One region of the Janthinobacterium sp. 75 genome, then DNA from elsewhere that is predicted to be linked to it. Evidence: predicted binding sites of a transcription regulator. Region 1 holds the regulator's gene; the other holds the start of a gene.
What was found. Region 1 encodes NrdR, which represses ribonucleotide reductase genes. Its sites were predicted from a motif close to CACNANATNTNGTG; they were not measured.
Positions count from the first base shown of each region.

Region 1 (7,615 bases):
TGTCATGCGAAAAACGGTTGTAGGCGACGACGGCGGGAATTGCCGCGAACAGGCCGATGGCGGTGGCGATCAGCGCTTCGGCAATGCCGGGCGCGACGGCGGCCAGGGTGGCTTGCTGCACGTTGGCCAGGCCGCGGAAGGCGTTCATGATGCCCCAGACGGTACCGAGCAGGCCGATGTAGGGCGAGACGGAACCGACGGAAGCGAGGAAGGCCAGATGCGATTCGAGCACGTCCATTTCACGCTGGAAGGCGGCGCGCATGGCGCGGCGGGCACCGTCGAGCACGGCGCCCACGTCCAGCGCTTCGCGCGAACCATAGGATGCCTTGCCCTTGATGAATTCGCCCATGCCGGCGTCGAAGATGCGGGCCAGCGCGCCGCTCTGGTCGCGGTTGCCGCTGGCGTTTTGATGCAGCGCATGCAGGTTGCCGCCGGCCCAGAAGCTGCGTTCGAATTCGATGGTTTGCTTGCGCGCCTGGCGCACGGCAAACATCTTGCGGAAAATGTAGGTCCAGCTGGTCAGGGAAATCAGCAGCAGCAGGGCCATGATCAGTTGCACGATCAAATGGGCATTGGTGATGAGCGCGAGGAAAGAAAGATCTTGTGTAACGTTCATTGGCTGGCAGTCTGTTGGGTGAATTGTCCGGGGGTGGCGGGTAGGGCTCAGGCGGCGCGCATGCGGGCCGCCACTGCATCAGGCACGGCGCGCGGGCGCAATGCCGAGTCGACGCAGCCGATCTTGACGCGGGCCGTGTTCAGCAGGCGCTCGCCGCACCAGGCTTGTTGCAGGAAAACGATGGAGGCGCGCCCCATCTTTTCTATGCTTAAGGTTAATCTTACCGTGTCATCGAGCCTGGCTGGCGCATGATAGTCGGCGTTGACGCTTTTGACAACGAACATCGCGTCGTGCTGTTCCAGCAGCTCCTGCTGGCCCACGTCGATGGCGCGCAGCCATTCGGTACGCGCACGTTCGAAGAATTTCAGGTAATTTGCGTAATAGACGATGCCGCCGGCGTCGGTGTCTTCATAGTAGACACGTACGTTCCAGGTAAAGACTGAAGGCATGTTTATTGCGCCAGTAGTGAGATTGAGCAACATTTTACGCGATTTTTCTTCTTGTGACGGTGGGCGCTTGCTGGAAAGCTATGCAAAAGCTGCATATAAGTTGCACCGCAGCATTGTAAATCGGGGGTGCATAATGGCAAGCTTCGTAACATACGCTTACATGCCGCAGCCAGGTTTAAGTTCAGCTTAAGAGCCGCAGGCACGCCCCGGGGCGGTCTGTGGCCATGCCCGGGCTGCGATGGCGCGCGGCGATTATAGCTGCACGGTTGCATTCCTTGCTCAATTTGGGCACTTAACTTACAATTTGATTTCCATTACGTCTCACGTGACTGGCGAAAAGTCGGGCGATCTCCCTGGATGGTGATCGGCAAACCGGCGAAAGGTGGGCACCCACCGGGAAACGTGAGATTTTTCATCAGCCGTTCGCCTGGGTAGCCACTATGGAAAAGCACGAAGAGGCTGCCTGTCCAATGTTGTTATTCAATTAACGCCGGCTCCCCTCATTCGATCCAACCTGCCAGTACAAGCACCCTCATCCTTGGAGTTTTTACATGTTTGCAAAAGATCACACCCTCGCCAACGTCGACCCTGAATTGTTCGCCGTCATTCAAAAAGAGAACACGCGCCAGCACGACCACATCGAACTGATCGCGTCGGAGAACTACACATCGCCGGCCGTAATGGAAGCGCAAGGCTCGCAGCTGACGAATAAATATGCCGAAGGCTATCCAGGCAAGCGCTACTATGGTGGCTGCGAATACGTCGACGTGGCCGAGCAACTGGCCATCGACCGTGTAAAACAGCTGTTCGGCGCCGAATGCGCGAATGTGCAGCCGAACTCCGGCTCGCAGGCGAACCAGGGCGTGTTCTTTGCCGTGCTGAAACCAGGCGACCTGATCATGGGTATGTCGCTGGCCGAAGGCGGCCACCTGACCCACGGCATGCCGCTGAACATGTCCGGTAAATGGTTCGACGTCGTATCGTATGGCTTGACGGCGGAAGAAGACATCGACTACGAGGCTATGGAGCGCCTGGCCCGCGAACGCAAGCCCAAGCTGATCATCGCCGGCGCGTCGGCGTTCTCGAAAAAGATCGACTTCGAGCGTTTCGGCAAGATCGCCAAGGAAGTGGGCGCCTACTTCATGGTCGACATGGCCCACTACGCCGGCTTGATCGCCGCCGGCCTGTACCCGAATCCGGTGCCGTTCGCCGACTTCGTCACCTCGACCACGCATAAGTCCTTGCGCGGCCCTCGCGGCGGCATCATCCTGATGAAGGCTGAACACGAAAAAGCCATCAACTCGGCCATCTTCCCTGGCATTCAGGGCGGCCCGCTGATGCACGTGATCGCCGGCAAGGCCGTCGCCTTCAAGGAAGCACTGAGCCCTGACTTCGTTGAATACCAGAAGCAAGTGGTCAAGAACGCCGACGTTCTGGCGAAAACCCTGATCAAGCGCGGCCTGCGCATCGTTTCCGGCGGCACCGAATCGCACGTCATGCTGGTCGACCTGCGCGCCAAGAACCTGACGGGCAAGGAAGCCGAAGCCATCCTCGGTTCCGCGCACATCACCTGCAACAAGAACGGCATCCCGAACGATCCGCAAAAACCTTTCGTCACCTCGGGCATCCGCCTGGGCAGCCCGGCGATGACGACGCGCGGTTTCAAGGAAGCGCAAGCGGAAGAAGTGGGCAACCTGATCGCCGACGTGCTGGACAATCCGCATGACGCCGCCACCATCGAGCGCGTGAAAGCGGCCGTGAAAGTGCTGGCCGATGCACACCCGGTGTACGCCGCGTAATTATTTGTCCAGAATGTGTCATACAGAGTAAGATTCTGTCTGACACATTCCAGTCGTGCCCAAGGGCGCCCGGAGTGATTCGGGCGCCCTTTCATTTAAGGGCGGCGATTTCCCGTAATTATTACTATAAAGTTGTAGCCAGCCCATGAAATGTCCATTTTGCCAGCACGGCGACACCCAGGTCCTCGATACGCGCGTATCGGAGGACGGGGATGCCATTCGGCGGCGCCGCCGTTGCGGTAAATGCGACAAGCGCTTCACCACCTACGAACGCATTGAACTTATCATGCCGGCCGTCGTCAAAAAGAATGGCAGCCGGACGGAGTTCGCTGCGGATAAGTTGCGCGGCAGTTTGATGCTGGCCTTGCGCAAGCGTCCCGTCGCGGCCGCCTCCGTGGATACGGCCATCGCTTCCATCCAGGAAAAATTGCTGACCAGCGGCTTGCGCGAAGTCGATTCCGGCTATATCGGCGAACTCGTCATGCAGGAACTCAAGCGCCTGGACAAGATCGCCTACATCCGCTTCGCCTCCGTCTACAAGAATTTCGAAGACCTGGCCGAGTTCCAGGATGCGATTGCCGAAGTGGGACAGGCGCGCAGCAAGCCCTGATGTCCCCTTATTGAAAACGGGGCCGGTCCTGCGCCCCGTGTTCATCACGCCAGCGTTCGCCTGGCAAGCGACCGATCAATCCCAACGCTGTTTTTCTCACCATATCGCCGTGCTGTTTGCGCTAGCGCAGACGCGGTTGTTTGCGCGCGCCTATCGTGTAAGTGGGCCGGGCGCCGGCGCGGCTCCCGTCCTGGTTACATTCTGTCGGCAGGAGAAGCTCATGCACAGTGGCACGCGTGGTCCCATGGATGGCAGCAGCCTTGTCGAGGTGCTGGTATCGCTGCTGCTGTTGGCGTTGGGCTTGCTGGGCGCCAGCATCCTGCAACTGAGTTCCCTGCGCGCGCGCCATGAGTCGGCGCTGTTGTCGGCGGGTGTGCAACTGGCCGCCGGCATGGCCGAACGCATGCGGGCGAACAGCGTGCTCATGCATGGCCCCGATGCGGGTAATCCCTACCTGAGCGTTGCCTACGCGGCGGAGGACGGCGCCGAGGCTGGCGGCGGCGCGCCCGGCTGCTTCGGCGCCGCCGTCTGCAGCGCGGCCGAGCTGGCGCAATTCGACATCGCCGAATGGAAACAGCAGCTGCAGTCGGCCTTGCCTGGCGCGCGGCTGCATATCTGCCGCGACCTTGCCGCGTGGGATGCCGCCGCCCAGGGTTTGCACTGGGCGTGCAGCGGCGGCAAGGGCGCGCCCATCATCATCAAGCTGGGCTGGCGCGGCAGGCAGGCCAATGGATCACCCGCAGTGAATGCGGCAGGCGAATCGTTGCCCAGGCTGGCATTCCAGCTTGGGGGAGGCGGCGCATGAACACTGTCTTGCGCGGGCATCGCGGCATGAGCCTGCTTGAATTGCTGGTGGCCCTGTCGCTGGGCGCGTTGTTGATGCTGGCGGCCAGTACCGTGCTGCTGGCTACCAGCGGCAGTTATGGTGAGCAGTCCGCCAGCGCGCGCCTGGATGACAATGGCCGCTATGCACTCGACACCATCGCCCGCGCCGTGCGCCAGACAGCGTATGTGAACTGGGACAGCAGCGCCGCGCCCGTCGCCCATGCGGATTACGACAGCGCGAGTATCGCCGGGCTCGACGCGCGTAGCCTGGGCAAGAACAGCGAAGGCATCAGCGGCGCGCTGCCCGACGCCGTGCAGGGCAGCGACGTGCTGGCCCTGCGCTATTACGGCGCCGGCAAGGAGGAGGGCGGCGACGGATCCGTGCTCAATTGCGCCGGCTTCGCCGTGGGCGCCGCGCAAACGGAGGCGCAGCGGGGCTGGAGTATTTTCTATGTGGCCCAGGGAGCCGATGGCGAAGGCGAGCTGCGTTGCAAATATCGCGGCGCGAACGGCTGGGGCGCGGACGCCATTATCCGCGGCGTCGACAGTTTCCAGGTGCTGTATGGCCTCGATACGGATACGCCGCCCGACGGCGTGGCGAACCACTATGTCAATGCCAGCGCGCTCGACGCCGACGATGCGGCGCTGGTGCTGGCGGGCGCGGATGCGGCCGCGCGCCAGCGCGATTTTTACCGGCGCACGCACTGGAAGCGCGTGGCCAGCGTGCGCGTGGCGCTGCTGTTGCATGGCGAGGCGGGCCAGGTGGACAAGATGGCGGAACTGGGACCGGCGCAGTTCGACCTGTTCGGCAAGGCTTATGCCGAAGCGCACGGCGCCGGCGACACGGGCGTGCGCATCGCGCGCGCGGCCTTGCCCGCAGCAACGCGCTCCAGGCTGCGGCAACTGGTGCAGACAAGCATCATGCTGCGCAACGGGCCGGCATAGGCGGGCGCCACCGTGGCTTGCATGGGCGTCCGTTGTTGTCCTGGCTGCTGCATTCCGGGCGCGCAAGGGCGTGGCGCCACCATGGTGTATGTGCTGTGCCTGCTTGTGATCATCTTGCTGCTGGGCATATCGGCGGCGCAGATGGCCTTGCAGGGCGAAAAGGCGGCACGCGGCGAGCGTGACCGGCAGATCGCGTTTCAGGCGGCGGAGGAGGCATTGGTGGATGCGCAAAACGATATCGAAGGCTTGCCTGGCGCGCCGGGCCGGGCAAGCCTCTTTGCGCCGGGCAGTGCGGCAGGGTTTGCCGCCGGCTGCGGCGAAGGGGGCGCACTGGGCCTGTGCCTGCCCGCGCCCGAGGATGCGCCGGCGCTCTGGCTGAGCATGGACCTCGATGGCGCGGACGCTGAAAGCCGTGCGGTACCGTATGGCCAGTTTACGGGCGCGGTCATGCAGACGGGGCAGGGTTTCCTGCCGTCTCGCCGGCCCCGCTACCTCATCGAACTGCTGCCGTTCCACCCGCCCGGCGCACAGGCAGCGGCAGTGGCCGGCGGCCTGGCCACGGAAAGCTATGTGTACCGCATCACGGCCATGGGGTTTGGCGCGCAAGAAAGCACGCAAGTCGTGCTGCAAAGCTACTACCGCAAAGAGGCGGCGGGAGCGGGGCCATGAGGGCTATGTGGTCTTTCTGCTTGATACTGCTGACTTGCCTGGCTATTGGCGCCGCTGTCGCGGCCCAGCCGACGGTGACGCTGGCGCGGGCCGACGCGGGCTTGCAGGGCGCCAGAGTGCCGCCGAATCTGTTGCTTAACCTGTCCTTCACGCATGCGGCCGCTGCGGCTGCGTACGGCAGCGACTATGCGCCGCAGCGCGAGTACGCCGGTTACTTTCATGCGCGCATGTGCTACAGCTATCCGTACCGCAGCAAGGACGGCGTCATGCTGCCGGACTTGCGCGTAGCGACCGCTTACTTCTCCGTGCTGAAACCGGCCGATGCGCTACACGGCTGCGGCGGCGATAGTTTCAGCGGCAACTTTCTCAACTGGGCCAGCGCCAGCATGCTCGACATCGTCCGTTACGCCCTGACGGGCGGCGACCGCGTCATTGACGAGGTGCGCAAGACGGTGCTGCAGCGCGCCTACCTGCCCGATGCCGACGGCCCCATCGACTATTTTGCCCATCCCACCTTTTTTCCGCGCAAGGTCTTGCATGCAGGCGTGGCGGCGGCGACGCCGTTTGCGCTGGCGCAACTGGCCATCGTGTCCTGCCGCAACCGCCTGCTGTTCGGCGATGCCAGCCTTGGCCAGCCCGCAGGTGGCAGTTGCGACGCGCCCGGCTTTGCTGCCACGCATGGCGTGTTTCTCGCGCGCGTGCGCGTTTGCGACGCCGATGAGGGGCCGCTGCGCGAGGATTTGTGCCTGGCATACGGCAAGAATTACAAGCCGGTGGGGGCCGTGCAGCGCCATGGCGGCAGGGTGCGCGTGGGCGTGTTTGGTCACTTGAACGGCACGCCCGCCAGCGCCGGTCCCGTGTATGGCGGCGTGCTGCGCGCGCCGCTGGCGCACGTTGGACGGCAGCGCTGGACGGCGCCCGACTATATGCCGCAAGACAACGCCGATGCCGAGTGGAATCCCGCCACTGGCGTCTATATGGCGCAGGCTGTGGCCCAGGGTGCGAGCCCTGGTGGCGGGGTGACCGCTTACATCAATGGCCTGGGCCGCAGTAATGCCGGGCACCCAGGTGCGTACGCCAGGGCGGCGCCGCTGGCTGAATTGCTGTATGAATCGCTGCGCTACTTGCAGGGGCGGCAAGCGAGTACCGCTGTGCCGCCTGCCAAGGCCGCGCCTGCCATCGATGAAGGCTTGCCGGTCGTGACGTATTGGAGCGACCCGCAATCGGCCAGCTGCCAGCGCCACATCGTCGTCAGCCTCGGCGATGCGGGCATGGCGGGCGACCGCTACGTGCCCGGCAATGTTCCGGCGACTCCCGCATCAAACGGCGACCGCGCACGCGCCGCCGATGGTTTTGCGCCGCCGCCGTTCGATGCGATGGCCTGGACGCATGCGGTGGGCAGCCTGGAAAGCAGTGGCGCGCAGGGTAATCCTGCGCCACGGACCGAACTGGCGGCACTGGAATTGCTGGCCGACGGGGCGGGCGGCGCCAGCTACCATGCTGCAGGGCTGGCCTACTGGTCGCATGTGCAGGCGCTGCGTCCTGGCGCCAGGAACGACGGCGTTGCAAAGGTCGAGCACTATGCGGGCGACTTGCGCCAGGGCGACCCCGCGGGCGTGTCCGCCGTCATGCCCGCCTCGACACCCTTGTTGCTGGTGGCCAAATATGGCGGCTTTCTCGATGCGAACGGCGACGCCAACCC
Region 1 is NZ_SORD01000001.1:5,244,706-5,252,320, reverse strand. It holds gene tolQ (protein TolQ) at 1-616, opposite strand, end outside; gene ybgC (tol-pal system-associated acyl-CoA thioesterase) at 664-1,065, opposite strand; ZMP/ZTP riboswitch at 1,381-1,505, shown strand; gene glyA (serine hydroxymethyltransferase) at 1,617-2,864, shown strand; gene nrdR (transcriptional regulator NrdR) at 3,010-3,474, shown strand; gene pilV (type IV pilus modification protein PilV) at 3,695-4,279, shown strand; gene C8C89_RS23905 (PilW family protein) at 4,276-5,244, shown strand; gene C8C89_RS23900 (pilus assembly protein) at 5,326-5,913, shown strand; gene C8C89_RS23895 (PilC/PilY family type IV pilus protein) at 5,919-7,615, shown strand, end outside.

Region 2 (7,615 bases), 3.5 Mb from region 1:
ATGCGCATCATGTGCAGGCAATCCTGGAAGCCCATCACGCCCATGCCGACCGGACGATGGCGCATGTTCGAATTGCGCGCCTTCTCGACGGCGTAGTAATTGATGTCGATGACGTTGTCGAGCATGCGCATGGCGGTGCGGATGGTCTTGGCCAGCTTGACGTGATCGAGCTTGCCTTCCTTCATGTGCGCCGGCATGTTCACTGAACCGAGGTTGCAGACGGCGATTTCGTCAGGGCCCGTGTTCAGCGTGATTTCGGTGCACAGGTTCGAGCTGTGGACGACGCCGACATGCGACTGCGGGCTGCGGATGTTGCAAGGATCCTTGAACGTGATCCATGGGTGGCCCGTTTCAAACAGCATCGACAGCATCTTGCGCCACAGGTCCAGCGCCTGGACCTTCTTGAACGAGCGGATTTCGCCGGCGGCGGCCTTGGCTTCGTAGCCCAGATAAGCCTTTTCAAAGGCTTTGCCGACCAGGTCGTGCAAGTCTGGCGTTTCGGATGGCGAGAACAGGGTCCACTCGCCTTTTTCCATGACGCGCTTCATGAACATGTCGGGAATCCAGTTCGCCGTGTTCATGTCATGCGTGCGGCGGCGGTCGTCGCCCGTGTTCTTGCGCAGGTCGAGGAATTCCTCGATGTCCATGTGCCAGGTTTCCAGGTAGGCACAGACGGCGCCCTTGCGCTTGCCGCCCTGGTTGACTGCCACGGCCGTGTCGTTGACCACTTTCAGGAATGGCACCACGCCTTGCGACTTGCCGTTGGTGCCCTTGATATGGGCGCCCAGGGCGCGCACTGGCGTCCAGTCGTTACCCAGGCCGCCAGCGTACTTGGCCAGCAGCGCGTTGTCCTTGATCGCGTCGTAGATGCCTTCCAGGTCGTCCGAGACGGTGCTCAGGTAGCACGACGACAGCTGCGAGCGCAGGGTGCCCGAGTTGAACAGGGTCGGGGTCGAGCTCATGAAGTCGAACGAGGACAGCAGGCTGTAGAACTCGATGGCGCGTGCTTCGCGGTCCGCTTCGTTCAGCGACAGGCCCATGGCCACGCGCATGTAGAACGCTTGCGGCATTTCGATGCGCACGTCCTGGATGTGCAGGAAGTAGCGGTCATACAGGGTTTGCAGGCCGATGTAGCCGAATTGCAAGTCGCGATCGGCAACGATGGCCTTGGCCAGGCGTTCCAGGTCGAAACTGGCAAGTACCGGGTTCAGCAGGTCATTGGCGATGCCCTTGGCGATATATTGCGGGAAATACGTCAGGTACTCGGCAGCAGCGGCCGCTTGCGGCACTTCCTTGCCGAACACTTCCTTGCGCACCGTGTGCAGCAGGATGCGGGCCGTGACCTGGCTGTAGGCCGGATCTTTTTCCATCAGCGCGCGCGCCGCCAGGATGGCAGACTTGTGCAGCTCTTCGACGGGCACGCCGTCGTACAGGTTCTTCACCGTTTCAGCCAGGATGGCGTCGGCATCGACGTGTTTTTCCAGGCCGGCGCAAGCGGCGTTGATCAGGTCGCGCACTTCCTGCATGTCCAGCAAGCGGCGCACGCCGTTATCAAGCACGTTCAGCTGGGGCGCTGCGACTTGCGCGGAGGCGCCTTGCGCCTCCTTCTGCAAACGGCGCTCTTCCATGTGCTTGGCACGGTACAGCACGTAGGCACGCGCCACGTCGTGCTCGCCCGAACGCATCAGCGACAGTTCCACCTGGTCTTGCACGTCTTCGATATGGAAGGTGCCGCCACCCGGATGGCGGCGCACCAGCGCGGCGACGACGCCGTCGGTCAGTTGTTCCACCAGTTCGCGGATGCGTGCCGAAGCGGCGCCCTGGCCGCCGTTAACGGCCAAAAACGCCTTGGTCATGGCGATGGCGATCTTCGAAGGCTCAAATGCCACCACCGCGCCGTTGCGGCGGATGATGCGATAGTCGCCCAATGCCGCGCCCGTGCTCGCCACGCTATTGGCCGCGCCTGGCGCTGGCGATACTGGCGTTGAATGGATGGAAATATCTTGTGGTGATTGCATTGAAGCTCCCGTTGTCAGCTAAAGTCAGCCTGCAGTTTTGCTGCCGCGTGTGTTGTTGAATAGAACGCCCGATGGTCAGGGTTTCTTCAGGTATTTGTTGCTAAATAGTAAATAATATACAGCCAGAAATCATACGGCCAACCTGTACAGCCGGGCTGGCGCGAAACACGATCAAGGGTGATGAAACGCCAGTTCCCGTTGCTATATCAACAAACAGGGTAGCTTTGGTAATAATTCTGAAAACGTCTGTGATGGCACTACATATAGTCTTTAAATCCAAGTTGTGCACTAATTGTAGTGCCCATCGAAAGGCGATGCAATAGTTTTCCGGCATCCTCCAGCGTAATTTTTTGTATTTTCATATACGATTTCGGTTGACTTTTCAGAGCATGGATGGAAAGCCCAATGCCCGCGTAGTAAGCGCTAACGCAGCTTGCCCGCGCACAGTTTCCAGCCAGCATTCTTGATAAAAATGCCAGTCAAAAAACGGCCCCGGATCCGTCTTCCTCCCCGGCGCAATATGCTCGTGGCCGCGCACCTGGGACAGCCCGTAGCGCGCCACCAGTGCCGCCGTCAGCGCCGCCAGGACATAGTATTGCCGCTGCTGGAAGGGCACATCGTCCGCGCCTTCCATTTCGATACCGATGGAATAGCCATTGCAGTGCGGGCGTCCTTCGAACATGGACACGCCGGCATGCCAGGCACGTTGATCAGTGGAAACATATTGCAACAGCGCACCATCGCGCCGCACAAAAAAGTGCGCCGACACCTGCAAGCCACGCAGGTCGGCGAAAGAAGGATCGGCATTATAGTCTACCCGGCCGGTAAACAAGTCCGACACATGCGGTCCGCCAAAGTGGCCTCCCGGCAAGCTGATGTTATGGATCACCAGCAAGTCGACTTGCGCACCGTCCGGGCGCGCATCCTGGTACGGCGAGTCATAGCGCCGCGCGCCGTCGCACCAGCCGTCTTCATCTATCGTCCATGCTGTCATCAAGGTAGCGGTTCCTGTATCGTCAATTTCTGCATGCGGTAGCGTAACTGGCGCACGCTGAGTCCCAGCTGGCGCGCCGCCCGTGCGCGGTGATAGCGCGCCTGCACCAGCGCCTGCATGATCATGTCACGCTCGGCCTGGCGCAAATACATGTCCAGCGGCAAGGCCGGGGCAAGGCCGGACAGCGCCATGCCGGGCAGGCACAGTTGCCGCTCCGACACTGCCGATGACTGCGCCGCCCGCTGCCCGGTGACGCCCGCCGCCGACGGCAAGCCCAGCCCGTCGAGCGCGATCACGCCGCCATCGGCAAAAGCCAGTGCCCGTTCCAGCACGTTTTCCAGTTCGCGCACATTGCCGGGAAACGCATACGCGGCCAGGGCCGCCAGCACCGGCGGCGCCAGGCTCACGGCCTGGCCCGGTGCCAGACGCGCCAGGATTACCTCACATAATACCTGCAGATCGCCGCACCGCTCACGCAGCGGCGGCAGCGCCAGTTCGATGACATTGAGGCGGTAAAACAGATCCTGGCGAAACGTGCCGGCATCCACGCCGCGCGCCAAGCCATGCTGGCTGGCGCACAAAATGCGTACGTCGATGGCCTCGTCCGTACTACCGCCCAGCTTGCGCACGCGGCGCTCCTGCAGGACGCGCAACAGCTTTACCTGCATGGCCAGCGGCAGATCGTCGACTTCATCGAGCAGCAAACTGCCGCCATGGGCCGCCTGGAACAATCCTTCACGCTCGTGCAGCGCGCCCGTATAGGCGCCCTGGCGGCAGCCGAAGAATTCAGCCTCCATCAACGCTTCGGGAATCGCGCCGCAGTTGACGGCAATAAAAGGGAAGCTGGCGCGCGCACCCTGCGCATGGATGGCGCGCGCCGCCAGTTCCTTGCCCGTGCCCGATTCGCCCCGGATGGCCACCGGCGCGCCACTGCGGGCGATGCGGCCAATCTGCGCGCGCAGCGCCTGCATGGGCAGGGAGTTGCCGCTCAATTGCGGCGCGGGCGGCATGCGGCCAGCCCCCAGCTTGCCGGTGGCGGTCAAGGAATGCGGGCTGAGACTGGACATAGGAGAACGCGCCTCTCTGCAGGGACGGTGGCGAACCGCTACGCTGCAGATGCTACGCCGGACGGATGCCGGGGGACGTTACGATACGGATGAGCAACGCGGCGCTAGCCTGTCCTTACAGCGTGGCGTGCGCGTGGCTGCAGTAATCGTGGCCCTTGGCCTGCACGTTTTCGGAGGCCGGGTAGTACACACCGCAATGGGCGCAACACAGCATCAGCTCCGCATCCGGCAATTCCTGTGGCCGGCCCGGCGGCGCAAATGGATTCGGCTGCTGTTGCTGTTGCTGCGCGCGGGCCCGTTGCTGCATGCCCCGGATCTTGCTGCGGATGGCAAACAGCACCAGGAACACCAGCGCCAGCCAGAATAAAACACGTGTCATGCGAATCCTCGGTGTAAAACCACTTCCAGTACAAAACGGCTGCCGACATAGGCCAGCAGCAAGGTGGCGAAACCGGCCAGTGTAAAACTCAGGGCCGTCTTGCCGCGCCAGCCGCGAAAGCGGCGGCCTGCCAGCAGGGCGGCAAACAACAGCCACGACAGCATGGTAAACACGGATTTATGATCCCAGTTGAGCGCCTTGCCAAATAATTGCTCGGAAAACACGATGCCCGACAGCACGGTCAAGCTCAGCAGGATGAAGCCCAGGCCGATCATGCGGAACAGCAGCTTTTCCATGGTCAGCAGGGCTGGCAGCTGGTCCAGCGCGCTGCCGATGAAGCCGCGGCTTTCGCTGCGCGTATGCAAGCGCGATTCCTGCAGCGCCATGAGCACGGCGTGAAAGGCGGCAATCGTCAAGGTGCTGTAGGCCAGCACGGCCACGGCAATATGCCAGCCGAAGACGGCAGACTTGCCCTCCATGCTGACCTGGCTGCCAGGAAAGGCCCAGGCCAGGCCGATGGCGATGACGGCGCTGGGCATGACCATGCGGCGCAGTCCATCCAGGCTGAAATTGCGGTTCTCTATCCAGTAAGCGCCCACCGATACCCACAGCGCGGCCGACAGCATGGCGGAGAAACCGAAACGCAAGGTGCCAGGCGCCATCAGGTCGAACCACAGGGTGGCGGCATGCGCCAGCCAGGCGACGCCGGTCAGGCCGGCAATGAGTCGGGCACGGGATGAGGGAAGCACCGCGCACGCCGCGTACAACAGGGCGGCGATGAAAAAGAAATAGATCTGCATAGTTTAAGTTTACACCATAGCCGACAAGCGCGATTCAAGCGACAGCCCGGGTGACAGGCATTCCGCCGCCAGCCAATGCTGCAAGCCTGCCATGATATCGCGCCTGAGGCGCAACGGGGTAGCGCACCCTCAAGATTTCGACAATCTTTCCTGCTGCGCACTGCCGTAGCGCGGCGGCCACATTGCCATCCTGTTGGGCCAGTCCTATAATTATGTCTATAAAGCAATATTCATCCACCCTTACGCCCTCCCTCCCTCGCCATGTCTTTTCGAAAATTTTCCTGGACCTGCCTCCTGCTGGCCGCCTGCACTGTATTAAGCGGTTGCATGAAAGATGCGCCGTCCCAATCCACGTACGAGGAATATTTCCGTACCTCGATTCAAAGCTATGACCTGTACAAGGACTACTTCGAGATCGCGAAACTGGAAAAGCTCAATGGCTGGAAAGAGAACGAACAGTACGAAATCAAGGGCTCGGCCATCCTGCGCGCCAAGGTGGGCTACCTGGAACTGCTGGCCGACGTGGTCGACAAGCTCGAGACGCAGGCGAAGACCGATGGTTCCGTGGGCATGACCATGGGTCTGGGCCTGATGGCGCGCGGCATGAGCGGCGAAAACAAGGTTTTCCGCGACTTCTGGGCGCAGCAGCAGGAAAAGAAAGCGATTCCCGCGCCGCTGCTGGCCCTCCAGGCGGCGATGACGGCCGAGCGCTTCGACAACCTGCTGCAATGGTCGGACCAGATCGTGCAAGACAATTACGGCGCGATCATCAACCGCCAGCTCAAGAAAGGCGATGAACTGACGCGCATCTATACGCTGAGCTTCCGGCAGACGGAAAAAGGCTGGATGGGCTTTAACGCCCGCTAAGGGCGCTGCACAAAAAAACCTCCGGACCATCGCTGGCGCGGAGGTTTTTTGATGGTTTTACTGATTTACTTCACATTCAAGCTCTTTTTCGCCTGCTCCAGCAAGTCCGTCTTGACCCAGTCCTTGGCCACGGGCGGCTTCGTCATGCGGCCCACGCCCGTTTTCACCATGACATCGGTGGTCACCTGGATATGCTCGGGCGAGATATCGTACGAATATGGCGAGTTGCTGATCGCGTCGTCGAAGTCATCCTTCGTGATCTGGCCGCGGAACACGACTTCGCGCACATACTTTTCCGCCGTCGCCTTATTGTCGATAAAGGTTTTCGTCGCTTCGACGAAGCAGCGCATGAATTTCTCCGCCACGGGGCGGCGTTCCTTGTAGAACTTTTCCGTCATCACCATGGTGCGCACGGGCTCGCCGATCGGCGTGTCGTACGGTTTGATGACTTCGGTGCCAAAGCCCTTGTTGATCGCCTGCGACGATTGCGGTTCCGACTGCATCATGGCATCGATATTCTTACCCATCAGTGCCTGGTTCAGGTCGGCGTAAGCAAGGAACACCAGTTGCACATCCTTGCCCTTGGTTTCGGAATACGTCAGGCCCGCTTGCGACAGCTCGGCCAGCAGCAGCACTTCCTGAATGCCGCCGCGCGTCACGCCCACGCGCTTGCCCTTCAAATCCTTGACGCTGGCGATCTTTTGCCCCATGCCCCCCACCAGGCGCGCACCGCCCTTGGCAAAGCCGGCCACCACATAGATGGGCGCGCCGCCGGCGCGGCCGGAAATGGCAGCTTCGGACGCCGTCGCACCCACGTCCAGCTCGCCCGCGATAATCGCCTGCATCACATCGAGGCCCTTGGCGAAGATATGCTCTTCGACCTTGATGCCACACTTGGGCGCGATTTCCTTGATGTACGACACGGCGCCGTAATGGGCAAACTTCAAATTACCCAGGCGCACGACTTCCTGCGCCTGGGCCGACCCCACGCTGAACGCCAGCATGAGGGCGGCGGCAATACCGGTCTTCAAGGTTGATTTTTTCTGCATCGGGTTCTCCTGTGGTGGTTGGTATGTGCCCGCAAGGGCATAAAACGCGAAACACTGCTTCTTATTATGAGGAGATAGTACCGCGTGTTGGAACCAGGGCAACATTTTTTTGCCGGCAGCCACGCTGCCGGCCTCGTTGGCATACCTACTGTCCGGCCAGCGCCACCACCGGATCGAGTCCCGACGCCTTGCGTGCCGGCATGAAGCCAAACACCAGCCCCGTCACCACGGCGCAGGCAAACGCGCCGGCGATGGCGCTCAGTGAAAAGATCACCGGCACGTCCCATACCAGCAGCAAGCCGGCCACCGTCACGCCGACCACGATGCCAGCCACGCCGCCCACCACCGACACCAGCACGGCTTCGGTAAGGAACTGGCGCAGGATATCGCGCCGGCGCGCGCCCGTCGCCATGCGGATGCCGATTTCGCGCGTGCGCTCGC
Region 2 is NZ_SORD01000001.1:1,742,556-1,750,170, reverse strand. It holds gene C8C89_RS07965 (ribonucleoside-diphosphate reductase subunit alpha) at 1-2,018, opposite strand, end outside; gene ampD (1,6-anhydro-N-acetylmuramyl-L-alanine amidase AmpD) at 2,401-3,012, opposite strand; gene C8C89_RS07955 (sigma-54 dependent transcriptional regulator) at 3,012-4,079, opposite strand; gene C8C89_RS07950 (PP0621 family protein) at 4,195-4,458, opposite strand; gene ccsA (cytochrome c biogenesis protein CcsA) at 4,455-5,258, opposite strand; gene C8C89_RS07940 (hypothetical protein) at 5,586-6,125, shown strand; gene C8C89_RS07935 (ABC transporter substrate-binding protein) at 6,191-7,129, opposite strand; gene C8C89_RS07930 (MacB family efflux pump subunit) at 7,320-7,615, opposite strand, start outside.
Region 2: the regulator NrdR is predicted to act here: its motif matches at 2,274-2,287, upstream of C8C89_RS07965 (ribonucleoside-diphosphate reductase subunit alpha).